One region of the Marinobacter sp. NFXS11 genome, then DNA from elsewhere that is predicted to be linked to it. Evidence: predicted binding sites of a transcription regulator. Region 1 holds the regulator's gene; each other region holds the start of a gene.
The links. The regulator FliA, encoded in region 1, starts transcription of late flagellar genes. The targets are predictions, from matches to a motif close to CTAAAGTTTNNNNNNNNNNNGCCGNTAA.
Positions count from the first base shown of each region.

Region 1 (5,214 bases):
CCAGGTTCTTGTCGAGATCGGTTTCCTCGCCATGCATCACCAGGTTCACCTCTTTCTTGAGGTTTCTGGCGAGATCGCGCACAACGCGGGGGAACCTGCCGAACACCTTTTTGATCGGCTGCATGCGGGTCTGCATGACGGCGGACTGGAGATCGGTCGTAACCACATCCAGGTTGGATACCGCCTTGTGCATGTGTTCGTCTTCACTTTCGGCACCCAGACGCTGCAAGCGGTTACGTACCAGCACCAGCTCACCCACCATATTCATGATGTCGTCGAGTCGCTTGGTGTCAACACGAACCGTCGTTTCCGCGGCCGGGGCATTCTCGCGAGCAGGCATCGCCGGTGCGGCAGCGCCTTTGGCTTCCGGCTTCTCGGCCGGCTTCGACTTTTCGGGCTTTGACGTGTTTGCTGTCGGCGATGCAGGCTGTTTCGGCGCTGAGGGCTGTTTTGGAGCTGCAGGCTCTTTCGAGGCTGAAGGCTCTCCGCCCGCGGTCGGGCTTCCGCCCTTGCCGTGAAGATCGTCCAGCAGTTTCTCGAATTCGTCGTCGGTGATCAGGTCATCGCTGCCACCAGAGCCGGCCTTGGCAGCCGGTTTGTCTTCTTTGCTGACGGCCTCTTCCTCGCCAGCTGGCGCACCGGCAAACTGACCTTTCCCGTGCAGTTGGTCCAGCAGCGCCTCGAATTCGTCATCGGTAATTTCGTCGTCTCCAGAACTTTCCTGGTCACCGCCGGCCGATCCGGCGCTCGAAGCCGAGGAAACCTCCGCTGATTTCTCGTCCTGCAGTGCGTCCAGAAGCTGTTCGAACTCGTCGTCGGTGATGTCACCACCGTCTTCTGCCGGTTCGCTCTGTTTGTGCTCAGGTTGAGCCGCAGCGGCCGGCGCCCCCTCGCCTTCCGGCTGGGCCAGGGCATCCAGGCGGGCGATCAGTTCGTCCGGGGCGGGTGTCAGCTCCTCGTGATTGCGGACCTGCTCAAACATGGCATTGACGTTATCCAGGGCTTCGAGAACCACGTCCATCAGTTCAGAGTCCACCTTGCGCTTGTGATTGCGCAGGATGTCAAAAACGTTTTCGGCGGAATGGCAGCAATTTACCAGTGCTTCAAGCTGAAGGAAGCCCGCGCCGCCTTTAACGGTGTGAAAGCCACGGAAGATGGCGTTAAGCAGATCACTGTCGTCAGGATGTTGCTCAAGATCTACCAACTGCTCTGACAGCTTTTCGAGGATCTCGCCGGCTTCTACCAGGAAGTCCTGCAAAATCTCTTCATCAGCATCAAACGCCATGCGCTACCCTCATTATTCAGAAACCGAGACTGGACAACAGGTCGTCTACGTCGTCCTGTCCCGAAACTACATCTTCACGCTCATCGGCCTTGATCTGGGGCCCGACGCCCTTCTCTGCAGACTCTTCTTTTTCTTCAATCTGGTGCACCGTGCCCGTGAGCTGGTCCACATGACTGGCCATCACCACCAGGCTGAGCATCTGCTCCTCAACCTCTTTCACAAGAGCGGTGACCTTCTGGATGACCTGCCCTGTCAGATCCTGATAGTCCTGAGCCAGCAGGATTTCCGACAGGTTGCTGTACATGGTGTCGGCATCGGTTGCCATGCTGACAAAAAAGCGATCAATCCGGCCGTACAGCTCGCGAAACTCAGCCGGCTGCATTTCCCGGCGACGGAGGCGCTGCCACTCATCACGCAACGCGGCGGCCTCGTCTCTGAGGGCATTGGCCACGGGCATGGTTTCCTCAACCAGGTCCATGGTCCGGTTGGCTGCTTCGCCGGTCATCTGCACAACGTATTCGAGACGATCAGAGGCATCTGTCATCTTTGACAGGGCTTCCTGCTGTTCGGCGTTACGGGGATCAATCTGGAAGTTCCGGATTGCTTCGTGCAGGCTCCGGGTCAGCCGCCCTACCTCACGGTACAGACTCTGATCCCTTACCTCGCTGAGTTCATTGATCAGGGTCATGGCTTTGGCATAATCACCCGCATCAACACTCTCGGCCAGTTCCGCTGCCTGCCGCTGGAGCTTTTCCGTCACCTCCGGTTCAAGGCCCCGATGGTTCTTTTTGCTATCGCTCATGAGAGCCATCCGACCTCTGGTTACTGGATTCTTTCAAAGATTTTCTCAATCTTTTCCTTGAGCACGGCAGCGGTGAATGGCTTGACCACATAACCATTCACGCCTGCTTGGGCAGCGGCAACGATCTGGTCGCGCTTGGCCTCAGCAGTCACCATCAATACCGGCAGGGTTTTGAGATTCTCGTCTGCCCGAACGGCCTTGAGAAGATCGAAGCCTGACATGCCCGGCATGTTCCAGTCGGTCACCAGAAAATCGTATTTGCCGCTTTTGAGCATTGGCAGCGCCGTGTTGCCATCGTCAGCTTCATCGGTGTTGGTGAAGCCAAGATCACGCAGCAGGTTCTTGATGATCCGTCGCATTGTGGAGAAGTCGTCCACAATGAGGATTTTCATGTTTTTGTCCAATGGGACCTCCAGTTAGTAACACCCGGAATTCGTTTGACCTTTGCGTTCAAAGTCTAGCAGGCCGCTGTTTTAACCGCTTATTGTCGGATCTTTGCTTCGGTTGTAAAGCATCGGTTACCAAAAACTACAGACTACCTCGTTGCCGACACAGACTGAACGCGGTCAGCTGTCAGATTCCTGGCGCCAATCCGAGAGCCGGCCCCGAAGGCGCAGGGCTGCCTGACTGTGAATCTGGCTTACCCGGCTCTCACTGACGCCAAGCACCGCACCAATCTCCTTGAGGTTCAGTTCTTCCTGGTAGTAAAGGCTCAACACCAGCTTTTCCCGCTCCGGCAGGTCTTCAATCGCCTCAGCGAGGCTCCTCCGGAAGGCATCGGAGGACAATCCCTCCAGGGGATTATCCTGCGTCTCTGTCTGTTCTATCGGCAGCTCTCCGGATTCATTGAGCTCGTCGAGGCTAAAAAGTCGACCGCTGTTGGAATCGGAAAGGTAGGAGTGATATTCGGCCAGCCCCATACCCAGCTCTTCGGCCACTTCCTGATCATGGGCTTCTCGGCCAAGTCGGTCTTCAACGGTCTTGATGGCCTGGGAAATTCGACGGGCGTTGCGGTGAACAGAACGTGGCACCCAGTCACCCTTGCGGATTTCGTCCACCATGGCGCCGCGAATCCGGATACCGGCGTAAGTCTCGAAAGTAGCACCTTTGGTGGAACTGTAACGCTGGGCGGCCTCGAGCAGACCGATCATGCCGGCCTGCATCAGGTCTTCAAGCTGGACGGACGCCGGCAGGCGGGCCATCAGGTGAAGGGCAATTTTCTTGACCAGCGGCGCGTGCTGCTCAATGAGCTGAGCCGGCTTCTGCGCGCTTGACTGGTTATAGATTCCGAGGTTTTTCGCCAATGTCATGTATCCGGTTTTTTGTTTGACTGGATCCGATTCAGACTTCGACGAGCCGCTCCACAAAAAATTCCAGATGCCCGCGGGGAGAGGACGGCAACGGCCAGCTATCTACCTTGTCCGCCAACGCCTTGATGGCCAGTGAAGCTTTCGCCCTGGGATAGGCGTCCAGCACCGCACGCTGACGCTGAACCGCTTTCTTCACGGCCTCATCGTAGGGGACTATTCCCACGTATTGTAGTGCCACATCGAGGAAGCGCTCGGTGACCCGGGTCAGTTTTTCAAACAGATGCCGGCCTTCCTGTTCATTCCGGACCTGGTTGGCAAGAATGCGGAACCGATTCGTGCCGTACTCGCGATTCATGAGCTTGATCAGGGCGTAACAGTCTGTAATGGACGTGGGCTCGTCACACACCACCAGCAACAACTCCTGGGACGCCCTGAGAAAACTGACCACCGATTCGGAGATACCGGCAGCGGTATCCACAATCAGAACATCAATCTGGTCCCCAAGCTCGCTAAACGCGTTAATCAGCCCGGCATGCTCCATGGGGCTGAGCTGCGTCATTCTCTGGGTACCGGAAGAGGCGGGGACAATCTTGATGCCGCCGGGACCATTCACCAGAACGTCCTTCAGGTCACAATCGCCGGCCAGAACATCCTGGAGGTTGCGATTGGCAGTGATGCCCAGCAAGACGTCGATATTGGCGAGCCCCAGATCGGCGTCGAGCAGCACCACTCTCCGGCCTTTCTGCGCCAGGGCAATTCCGAGGTTAACCGACACGTTACTCTTGCCGACACCACCCTTTCCGCCGGAAACTGCAATCACCTGTACCGGATGTGCTCTGCTCATACTGTTTTTGGTCTCTCGCCACGTTTCGCCGGCTGTTTCTCCGACGCCTGCTGTCAATCTGTCCGGTCTCAGGCGTGTTCTTTCAGGCCCTCTGCGACCGCTTGCTGTTGCTGGAGTGTTTTCAGCCGATCCACGGCCAACCGCACCAGCGGAACGGCTTCTGCGTGGTGCAGGTCTTCAGGAATCTTCTGGCCGTCTGTGTAATAGGCTACCGGCAGACCGGTTTCCATCACAAACCCGAGAGACTCGCCCAGCGTCAGGGCCTCGTCGATTTTGGTCATCACACAGCCCGCAAGATTTGCCATCTTATAGCAATGCCACACGGATTTCATGATGCGAGGCTGACTGGTTGCCGAGACCACCAGATGGGTTTTGATATTGTGATGGCTGCGAGCCAGTTCGGCCAGCTGTTCCTGATAGCCTTTGTCCGCACTGGTCAGTCCGGCGGTATCAATCAGCACCAGATGACGGTCTGACAGCTCGTCCAGAATATCGTCCAGACTGTGGCTCTCATCCACGACCCGAACCGGCACATTCAGGATCCGACCGAACACGAATAACTGCTCGTGCGCCGCCACCCGATAGCGATCCGTGGTAACCAGGGCCACGGAATCGGAACCATGCTTGAGCACGTAGCGAGCGGCGAGTTTTCCGATGGTGGTGGTTTTCCCGGACCCTGTCGGCCCCACCAACGCGTAGGCGCCGCCCTCATCCAGCCACTCCATGCGGGAGGTCCGGACCCCGGTACACAGCATTTTCAGGGACTGCTTCCAACCGTCTTCCAGACGCCCCGCCTTGTGACGACGGGAAATTGACCCCGCCAGATCACTGCCGAGGCCGAACTCCTGCAAGCGCTCGGCAAGCCTCTGCTGCACGGCGGTGGTCGCAGAAACCTCCGGCTCCGTTTGCGGCCGACGGCCCTGCATCATGTCTCTGAGCGAGCTGATCTCGGCCCGCATCTGCGCCAGCTCAT
Region 1 covers NZ_JAGDDV010000001.1:825,537-830,750, reverse strand. Annotated here, with positions in the region: gene J3362_RS03940 (chemotaxis protein CheA) at 1-1,285, opposite strand, end outside; gene J3362_RS03935 (protein phosphatase CheZ) at 1,302-2,087, opposite strand; gene cheY (chemotaxis response regulator CheY) at 2,108-2,491, opposite strand; gene J3362_RS03925 (RNA polymerase sigma factor FliA) at 2,654-3,397, opposite strand; gene J3362_RS03920 (MinD/ParA family protein) at 3,429-4,241, opposite strand; gene flhF (flagellar biosynthesis GTPase FlhF) at 4,310-5,214, opposite strand, start outside.

Region 2 (5,214 bases), 550 kb from region 1:
TGGCCGCTGGTGCTTTCTTGGCTGCAGGCTTTTTAGCAGCCGGCTTTTTCGACGCAGGCTTGCTGGTCGCGCCTTTGGCTTTGGAAGCTGTTTTGGCGGTTTTCTTCGGCGCTGATTTCTTGGCCGCTGTGCCGGCCTCTTTACTCACTTCATCTGTGAGTTTCTTGACCTCTTGACCCGCTTCCTTGGACGCTACGCCAAGCCGCTCGAGAATGCTGCTCTGCAGTTCATGGAACTCTTCCAGGCGACGCTCAAATTCTTCGTGGAAACGCTTCATCTCGCGATCGCGAAGCTCGTCGATTTCCTTGAGCAGTTTGCGGACAGGCTCCTGAACCTGGTTTTGCAGGCTGTCGAACTGCTTCAGCGCATCGTTCACCAGGCCTTCGATCTGGGAAGAAGTCTTTTCGAACTCCTTGTTGACCTTTTTAACGATTTTATCAACGTTCTGTTTGGCTTTCTTCGCCATGGAATGTCTCCTTACGGGCAGGTTTCAACGAAAATCAATATCAGGCCATCTGCCGGAAACCGGACATGGAGCCTGGGGAACGACGTGATTTGAGCGACTGTTTCTTGGATAGCACTTCCCGGATTCTGCGGAGCTTTTCCGCCAGCGACGAGCTGCCGTTGGAGTCGAGCTCTACAAAATCGATTGAATAGAAGAAATTGCTGCAGTGTTTTCTTCGTTCGGTCACCAGGCCGGCGAGCCCTTCCGCGCGGATTTTGTCGAACGGCATGTCCATCACGAGATCCAGCACCACGGTATCACCCGGGTTGAACACTTTGTCGGTTTTCATAACACAACCGTAGCCGTCCAGTTCATAGAGGGCGGCCTCGACAAGTTCCTTTCGAAAAAGGCCCTGTCTGACTCGGAATCGTGCGACAAGGTCCGGCAATGCTTCGTTCATGAATCGGGTTCTCTGGTGATTTCCGTATCCACAGCAACCTGTCTCATTGGGAGACAGGCTGGATATTGGTTAAACAATAGACACTGAATTTTAGTTTTGCAACGCCATCAGTGCCATACGATCGACCGCTAACGCAGTTATTTAACAATTTCACCTGGCTGATCGGGCCAGTTTACTTGGTCTTCAATTCATACATATCAACGCGGCGATCCTTCAGGTTGGTGACAGACCCCTCGTTACGCACCAGTTTCAGCTTTTCCAGGTCCATATCGGAGAACATGATCATCTCCGTATTCGGCGTGGTTTCCGCCATGACTGCATCGTGCGGGAAGGCAAAATCCGACGGTGAGAATACGGCAGACTGGGCGTACTGGACGTCCAGGTTCTCGACTTTCGGCAGGTTGCCAACGCTACCAGTGACTACCACATAGCATTCGTTTTCGATTGCGCGAGCCTGGGCGCACTGGCGAACCCTGAGGTAGCCGTTTTTGGTGTCGGTCCAGAACGGCACCATGATGATATCAACCTCCTGGCTGGCAGCAATACGGCCAAGTTCAGGGAATTCGATGTCATAGCAGATCATGATGGCAACCCGGCCGGCATCGGTCTCGAATACCTCAAACTGGTTGCCGCCCTCGATAACCCAGTCGCGGCGTTCGTGGGGCGTGATGTGAATCTTGCGCTGCTCATCAACACGACCGTCCCGGTGGCAGAGATAGGACACGTTATACACCCGATCGTTTTCGATCAGTGGCATGGAGCCGGTGATAATGTTGATGTTGTAGCTCACCGCCATTTCAGACATCTCTTCCCGGAACTGCTGGGTAAATCCGGCGAGGAAACGGATGGCCCGGGTCTGGTCCATCTGATCGGTAAGCCCCATCAGCGGCGCGTTGAAAAACTCCGGGAAGATAGCGAAGTCACTTTTGTAGTCAGACAAGGCATCCACGAAGTACTCAACCTGCTCGAGCACCTCCTCAACCGAGGTGAATTCACGCATCTGCCATTGCACAGCGCCCAGCCGTATCTGGGTTTTCTTGACGCTCAGAACCGGGGAAGGTGGGGTGTAGAGAATGTTCCGCCATTCCAGCAACGTCGCGTAGCCCTGGGATTTCTCATCCTCGGGCAGGTATTTGTGCATCAACCGCGTAACCTGGAAATCATTCGAAAGCTGGAAACTCAGAATCGGATCGTAGATTTCCTTGCGATCGACCCGCTGAATATACTCTTCGGGTGAATACTGTTCGGCGTATTTGAAGTAGCTCGGTATGCGCCCGCCCGCCAGGATGGCACGCAGGTTCATGGAGCGGCAGAGTTCTTTTCGCGCTTCGTAGAGTCGGCGACCCAGGCGGTAGCCCCGATAGTCCGGGTGGATAAAGACATCCAGCCCATAGAGCGAGTCACCATTGGCGTTGTGCCAGATCTTTTCGTTACGGAGGATCAGATCGTCGTAGGTATGCGGGTTGCTGAAACGCTCGTACTTAACGCAGACCGTCAGCGCAACCGCAATAAGCTGGCCACTTTCCTCAATGCAGATCTGGCCGTCGGGGAACTGCTCCACCAATGCCTTGATGGTGTCCTTCGGCCAGGAGCCTCCGATGTCGTCGTATACCCGATCCATAAGCTTCTGAAGCTGATCGTAGTCATCAAGCCTCAGGTTCCGGAGATTGAGGTGCAGTTCTTCATGGGCCATTCAGTTCGGCTCCCGTTCGTTATGGAATGAGGACAATCTCAGCGTCTGCGCCAATAATTAGAAAGTTTAACAGAAGCCGCTAAAGACTTCGCACCATGGGCCGAAACACACATTAACGAATATCAATTTATTGCTGAGGACTCGACCGTGCAGCTGACATTCGGGCAAAAGCTCCTGACTGCTTTCGGTATTCTGTTGCTGTTGGTTATGGGGGCTTTTACGCTCTCTGGCGATTTACGGCTACAAAACACCACAGAAACCTATGTGAACGCGTTGATTGACGACACCGTGCAGCAGAGCACGTCGAGCATCGCCGAGTGGCTCAATACCCGGCTGGTGATGACTGAAGCCACCGCAAAAGCCTTGGAGAATGCCGAGAACGACGAAGAGGCGCGGGTTATTCTTCAGGCTATTACCACCGGCGGCGGGTTCCGGGATGTCTATGTAGGGCGTACCGACGGCTACATGCTGATGAAATCACCCGAGGCGAATGCCACGCTGCCAGCGGATTACGATCCCCGCCAGCGCCCCTGGTACAAGAAGGCGATGAGCCTCGGCAGCGCCTCGTTCACCGAGCCGTATCAGGATGCCAGCACCAACGACATGATCATCTCCACACTTGCGCCCGTTAAGCGCGGTGACTACGAGGGCGTGGCCGGTGCTGATATAGGACTGGGCGCCATAGCAAAAACCCTGAGCACAGTCACCCTGGCGGACACCGGTTACGCCGCTTTGATCAATGAGCGGGGCACCATACTGTTCCACCCACGGCAAAACCTTGTCGGCAAGAACATCAGTGAGCTCATTGGCGGCAAGCCGGATCTTGGCGGGGATGCCCACGAATACACTAATGATGATGGCAACTGGGAGGCCAGTTTCCATCCGATCAGTGAAGCGCGCGGGGTACAGTGGTATCTGGGGACCTTTGTAAACGCGGACAAGATCAACGCACCGGTCCAGAGCGCCAGGATGACTGGATTGATCATGGCCGTGATCGGCCTGATCTTTTCTCTGGTGATCCTGCATCTGGGCATCAAGGTTCTGATGGCGCCGGTTCGCCGCTTGAACAAGGCCATGGCGGATATTGGCAGTGGTGATGCCGACCTGACCCAGCGCCTGGACGACAGTGCAAAAGATGAGTTCGGTGAGTTGGCCCGGAGCTTTAACCAGTTTGCCGAGAATATCCAGACGGTCGTCCGGGATGTCCAGAAGGGTAGCGCCGAACTCGGGGATAATGTCAGCTCGCTTAGAGATACCGCCAGTACCAGTCGTTCGAGCGTGGAAAGCCAACAGGCCGAGATCGACATGGTGGCGACGGCAATCAACGAGATGTCGGCCGCTGCCGGTGAGATCGCCCAGAACGCACAGCAAACCGCAGATGCCGCCAACACCGCGGATGCGGACAGCAGGGCTTCGCTGGAGACAGTCGCTGCCTCCCGGGACGCCGTACAGAAGCTCTCGAAGGAGATCAATGCAGCCGCGGAGGTCATCAACACGCTTGGCAAGGACGTTGCGTCCATCACGACGGTTCTTGAAGTTATTCAGGGTATTGCAGAGCAAACCAACCTGCTGGCATTGAATGCTGCCATTGAAGCGGCTCGGGCCGGTGAAGCAGGGCGAGGCTTCGCAGTTGTGGCAGACGAGGTACGCAACCTTGCCCAGCGTACTCAGTCCAGCACCGAGGAAATCAACAACATGATTGAGCGTCTGCAGAAGGGCGCCAATGATGCGGTCGATGTCATGAATGCCTCAACCGCGGTATCCAATGTCAGCATGGAAAAAGCCCAGGACGCCATGGAGGCTCTCAACCGGATTGCCGAGGCCATCACATCCATCAGCCAGATGACGTCGCAGATTGCCACAGCTTCCGAAGAACAGACGTCGGTTACCGAGGAATTGAACTCGTCGATTACCCGGATTGCGGATCAGGGCCAGGAAGCGGCCGCCGCGGCCACCGAAAACGATGTTTACAGCGGGCAGATTGAACGCATCGGCACCGCACTGAACCAGAACGTGTCGAGGTTCCGGGTGTAAGCGAAGGGCGACTGCTAGCGACTGAGGACTTCCAGTCGACGGCGCAGGTTCTCGAAGGTTTTGCGCCCAACGTAACGGGATTCTTCGCTCAGGTACGGGTTTTCGAGGGTAATGACCGTACGCTCGTCGAGATCAAGCTCTTTCACCGCGCGGGCGTAGTAGTGCCTGAGGAAATCATTGAAGCTGCCATCGAGGATGGCGCGTTCGATTCCCAACTGCAGGCGATGCGCGGTTTCCTGGTCTTCGGGACCGACAAAGAGATAAGACGGCATCGGGTAGGCGATCAACAGATCAGGCTCAATTATCAGATTGGGATCCTGCTCCAATTCCAGATCGTAAAGCACTTCGCTTACGCCCCTGGCAAAACACTCAAAGCGTTCATTACGCAACATTCCGAACAGTATTTCGTATCGGGAATGAGTGACCACCGGAATGCCGTTGGCTTCAAGCACCGGTGTGTCTGGCCAGTGGGCGCCCTGGCCAATCCGAATCTGACTGTCTCTCAAGTCATCCAGAGTCTTGATTCCCGCAAACCTGGGCAGGGATTCCGGCATGACCACGCAAACCCGAAAACCGAGCAAC
Region 2 covers NZ_JAGDDV010000001.1:1,375,914-1,381,127, forward strand. Annotated here, with positions in the region: gene J3362_RS06460 (helix-hairpin-helix domain-containing protein) at 1-466, opposite strand, end outside; gene J3362_RS06465 (hypothetical protein) at 507-905, opposite strand; gene J3362_RS06470 (carbon-nitrogen hydrolase family protein) at 1,078-2,598, opposite strand; gene J3362_RS06475 (methyl-accepting chemotaxis protein) at 2,746-4,632, shown strand; gene J3362_RS06480 (type 2 periplasmic-binding domain-containing protein) at 4,647-5,214, opposite strand, start outside.
Region 2: a site for FliA is predicted at 2,678-2,705, ahead of J3362_RS06475 (methyl-accepting chemotaxis protein). Genes of this name have one in related genera too.

Region 3 (5,214 bases), 1.1 Mb from region 1:
AGCGCAGTCGAGCAGCAGGCAATGGGGTTACGGTACCGTTGTACCGCTGAACGAACAGCTTCAACCCATCCTGCGTTCCGGCGATGGCAACAGCCTGAGCGTTGGGCAGGTTGACAGTGACGTGATCAATCTGGTTTCCATGCTGTTCGACTTTATTCTGGAAGATCGCCAGTTGCATCCGGTAATGAAAGCATTGATCGGGCGCCTGCAGATTCCGGTGCTGAAAGTGGCGCTTAGTGACAAGAACTTTTTTAATCGGGGCGGTCATCCCGTCAGAAAGCTCCTCAACGAACTGGCACTTTCAGCGATTGGCTGGACCGAGAAGAAGGTCGGGCAAAGGGATCCGCTTCGGGACAAAATCGAATCGGTGGTAGATCGGGTTCTGAGTGAATTCACCACCAACGTCTCTCTGTTCGAGGAATTGCTGAAAGATTTCAGCCACTTCATGGATCTTGATCGCCGACGTCGTGAGCTCGTCGAGCAACGTCTTCGGGATGCAGAGGAAGGGCGTGCTCGTCAGGAGCGGGCGTCCCAGGCGGCGGAAGGCCTGGTTCAGGAGCTGACAGAGCAGCGGGACCTACCCGAGCCGGTTGCCGGCCTCCTGAGCGAAGCCTGGACCCGGTACCTACAATGGGTTGTCCTCCGGGAAGGCGAGGACAGCGATCGGTGGCAGCACGCCCGGAACCTGACCGAGCAGCTGGTCTGGAGTGTGGATCCGCGCCCGGTCACTGATACCACCAGGGCAGATCTGCTGAGGGCGATACCGGCTATTGTGGACGACCTTCGCAAGGCGCTGCAGGAGATTTCCTGGGATCCGTTTGCCACTGATGCGGCCATTCGCGACCTTGAGCTTGCCCACGTGGACGTGTTCCAGCGGTTGGTGACGGCGCCGTCCCGGCCGGAATCACCTCCGGAACCAGAAGACCTGCCCGATGCAGAACCTACTTCTGAGCAGCCCATAGAACCGCCGGTGGCTGTGCCGGCGGCCGAAGACGCTGTTAAGGCAACGCCTTTGCCGGCCGAACCTGAAGAGCCGGCTGTTGTGGTCAGAGAGACTCCCGCTCAGGGGGGCGCCGACACAGAGGCGGCGTCCGTGTCGCCAGAGTGGCTGCAAAAGGCAGAAAGCCTGCGTGTCGGTTCCTGGATTGAACTTACCCGTGACGAAACCAGGGTGCGCTGCAAGCTCGCCGCCTTTATCAAGGCCACCGGTAAATACATTTTTGTGAATCGAAGTGGTGCGAAGGTCGCCGAGTATCTGCGTCAGGAGCTGGCCGCCGACATGGAAGCCGGTAATATCAGCATGCTGGATGACGGCCTGATCTTCGACCGGGCACTGGAGTCGATCATCGACAACCTGCGCAACAGCCGCAAGGACTGATTCGTGGCAACCGTGGCAACTTTGTGATTCAATCAGAGGCTGTAATCCTCTGAAACTTTTGGAATTACTTTGCCCGATTCAGACGTTTTTTCCGAACGCATTACCGCTTCCGGTACCGATGGAAACTCGCTTCGTGATACCGGGCGGATTCCCTTCGCCCGCTGGACCCCTTCGCCGAATTTCGGGCCTCGTCCAGACGGAGCAGGCATCTCTCTTCTGGTCGTTCATAATATCAGCCTGCCTCCGGGCCAGTTTGGTGGGCCCGAAATAGAAGACTTCTTCTGTAATCAACTCGACCATTCTGCGCACCCCTACTTTAAGACCATCGAGGGCGTCCAGGTGTCTGCACACCTGCTTATTCGCCGCGATGGCGCGCTGGTCCAGTTTGTCAGCCTGCTTGATCGAGCCTGGCATGCGGGCCGATCGTGTTTTGAAGGACAGGAGGAGTGCAATGATTTTTCCATCGGGATTGAACTCGAAGGAACCGATGACACCCCTTACACCACCGAACAATACCGCATGCTGGCGGAAGTGGCAGGCCTGATTATGACGGCCTGGCCGGATATCACAGCTGGCCGGATTACCGGGCACTGCGACATTGCGCCCGGCAGGAAAAGCGATCCGGGGCCGGCCTTTGACTGGCGGTATTTCCGGTCAGCCCTGGAAATAGCCCGTGGATCGGGGAGGACCGTCTGAATGGTATTTGTTGTGTTTCTTCTGGCCTACATGGTTCGCAGGCGTCTGGACTCCCTGGATATGCTATCCGGCGACGAGGTCTGGCGCCGGTGGTTCCGCAATGGCAGCCGGGTCAGGGCCGGCCATGAATCGGGGATTGCAACCGGGCTGGCGCTGGTCCTGTTGCCGGCACTGATACTGGGGCTTGCGGAATATCTGCTGGTGTCGTCCGGCTGGAGAATGGCGGCCTACCCGCTGGAGTTCCTGGTTCTGGTCGTCCTGATGGGCACGCCGGGCTGGCGACAGGTGCTGCGGGCCTATGCGGAGGGGTGGCATCGGGGAGACATGCAGTCAGCCTGGCATCATGTGAAAGATCTTCTTCCGGCTGATGAGCGGGGAGCCGCAGTATCTCCCGAGGCCATGCACCTCTCCCTGTCCAAGGCACTGATGGTTTCGGTGTTCCAGCGTTTCTTTCTGGTGGCTTTCTGGTATGTGGTTGGCGGCATTGGTCTTGCGGTTCTGGCGCGTGGGCTGGTTGCGCTTGCCGAGCAATGGCCGCAGGCGCCGGCCAGGCCCAGGTTTGCAAAAATGTCCGACCTTGCCGGCTGGATTCCTGCCAGGCTTTTGTCGTTAACGTTCGGAATTGCCGGAGATCTGGCCGGCTGGCTGCGTGAAACCCGCCAAACTCTGACTGGAATCTCTAAAAAAGCGGGAGAGGTGCTCATGATTTCGGCCAACGGGTCGTTAACCGGGTATGCACTGGATCCAGCGAGGTTTTCCCGGATTCACCCGGATGAGTGGACAGCGTTTGGGGGAAGGAGTCTGCGAGCGGTAAGGGATCTGCTGAACAGAAGCATGTTGGTATGGATATGCATACTCGCCCTGCTGGTTATTTCCGGCGTCGTTTAGCCCGGATTTTATAAAACATTACAGTTCAACAACAAATAAAGCTTAAGTTTTTAAGACTTTAGGCGACAATAGAAGAAAAGAATTAACGTTCAGTGGTTATTCGCCAGCACGAGGGTCCCTGTGAAGCAACTCATTAATCCTGCCATTGCCTTGATGAACCGGCTGCCGATGGTTTACAAGTTCAGTCTCATCAGCATTCTGTTCCTTTTACCGATTGGTGGACTGTCCTGGCTTGCTATTTCCGAGCTGAATCGCTCGGTTCAGACCATGACCCGGGGCGTCGAGGGGCTGGAGCAACTCCAGCAAGTGGATCGGCTGGTGGATGCTGCGATGGATTATCGAGACTATCGCTCACCGGCGATCATCAAGGATGAGAGTGCCATTACCGCAGTTTCCGAAGAAGCCGCCAGTGAGATTGATAGCCTGCTGGCAGCTCTGACCGCAGAAAAGCGCTCGTTCGATACGACTGGCTCCTGGGCCGATCAGGTTGAAGGCCTTCGCCAGGAGTGGGAAGCATTGCGGGCCGATGACAATTATCAGGGCAGCTTCGATCCTCAGTTCAAGTATTATCAGGAGTTCGTCCAGAAGGCACAGGCGCTGCTTTCGGCCACCATTGAAATCTCTGGTTTGGGGCAGGGGGCCTCAAGAGAAAACCAGTTGATTCTGGGCCTGGTCCAGGACTCTCTCCCGGCTGCACGCACCGTGATTGGTCGGGCAAAATCCTACGGAATCTTTGCACTGGTCGAGGGGCAGGTCGGTTACGCCCTGAGCGAAACCCTGAACGAAATCTATGACCAGTTGACCAATCGCACCTCCTTGCTTTCACCGGCCTTGGCTCTTGCTTCTGAAGCATCGCCGGCCCTTGCCAATCAGGCAGGCAACGCCATTCAACGGGTTGACGAGAGTTTGATGGTGGTTCGGGATCATCTGGATCTGAACGTGATAACGCCCATGCGTCTGGAAATGCCCTGGATCGAATACGACGATCTGATGTCCGGGCAGTTGGCCCACTACGACGACGTCAAGACGGCTGCCTTCAGCGTGGTCGATTCGAACCTGCGCTCAAGGCTCGAGAGTGAGATCAACCAGCGTCGCCTGATCGTGGTTGCCCTGATCGCCGTATTGCTTGTGGTTGTCTATCTCTACATCGGCTTCTTCATGTCCGTACGTACCGCCATCAACCGCTTCAGCGAAGCCGCGCGGAACGTTGCCGCCGGCGACATGACCACGCACATCAGTTTGCGCAACCGCGATGAGCTGGGCGAGTTGACGACGGAATTCAATAACATGACCGACCGGATCGCCGAGCTGATCCGCTCTGTCAGCCGGACCACGGCGGACGTCGACCAGCAGGCAACCCGGGTCAATGACACCGCAGCGGCCAACAGCGAAGCTGTGGCGCGTCAGATGGAAGAAAGCGGCCAGATCAATGAAGCCATGAACCAGATGGTTGAGGCGGTTCATGAAGTCACCGAAAGCGCGCACCGCGTTGCGGACAGCGCGAGCAACGCCGAACAGGACACAGAAACCGGCCGGGGCGTGGTGGCCGACACGGTTGAAACCATCAACAAGCTGGCGGGTGAAATCTCTGGTGCGGTGGAAGTGATCAACCGGGTCAGCAAGGACAGTGACAACATCAGTCAGGTGCTGGTCGAGATCAAGGCCATCGCCGAGCAGACCAACCTGCTGGCACTGAACGCCGCGATCGAGGCGGCCCGAGCCGGGGAGCAAGGGCGTGGATTCGCGGTGGTTGCCGATGAGGTTCGCTCGCTGTCACAGCGCACACACAAATCGACGGAAGAAATCGAAGGCATGATTTCCCGTCTCCAGAGCGGCGTCAAAGACGCGGTGTCGGCCATGACCAACAGCCGGGACGTGACTGAGGCAACGGTGCAGAAGTCTGGAGAGGTGACAGAGGCCCTGGACAGAATCGCCAAGGGCATCTCCGTGATCGTGGATATGAGTCACCAGATCGCCCAGGCAGCCGAAGAGCAGTCTGCCGTCGCGAAAAACGTGAACTCGAACGTTGAGCAGATTGGCGAGCTGGGCCATAAAACTGCCGCCAATGCTGAAGAAACCCTGGGTTCTTCCCGAGAAATGTCGCAACTGACAGCGTCGCTTCAGCGTCTGGTGGAAGCCTTCAAGGTCTGACCGGCGCGACCTTTGCGCGCGATCAGGCGCATAAAAAAATCCGGCCCTCAGAGGCCAGATTTTTTTTGTTCCCAGAGAATTTCTTCGCCACCCTCGCGCCG
Region 3 covers NZ_JAGDDV010000001.1:1,885,885-1,891,098, reverse strand. Annotated here, with positions in the region: gene J3362_RS08820 (DUF1631 domain-containing protein) at 1-1,378, shown strand, start outside; gene ampD (1,6-anhydro-N-acetylmuramyl-L-alanine amidase AmpD) at 1,478-2,074, shown strand; gene J3362_RS08810 (histidine kinase) at 2,075-2,962, shown strand; gene J3362_RS08805 (methyl-accepting chemotaxis protein) at 3,083-5,113, shown strand; gene J3362_RS08800 (cob(I)yrinic acid a,c-diamide adenosyltransferase) at 5,161-5,214, opposite strand, start outside.
Region 3: a site for FliA is predicted at 3,004-3,031, ahead of J3362_RS08805 (methyl-accepting chemotaxis protein). Genes of this name have one in related genera too.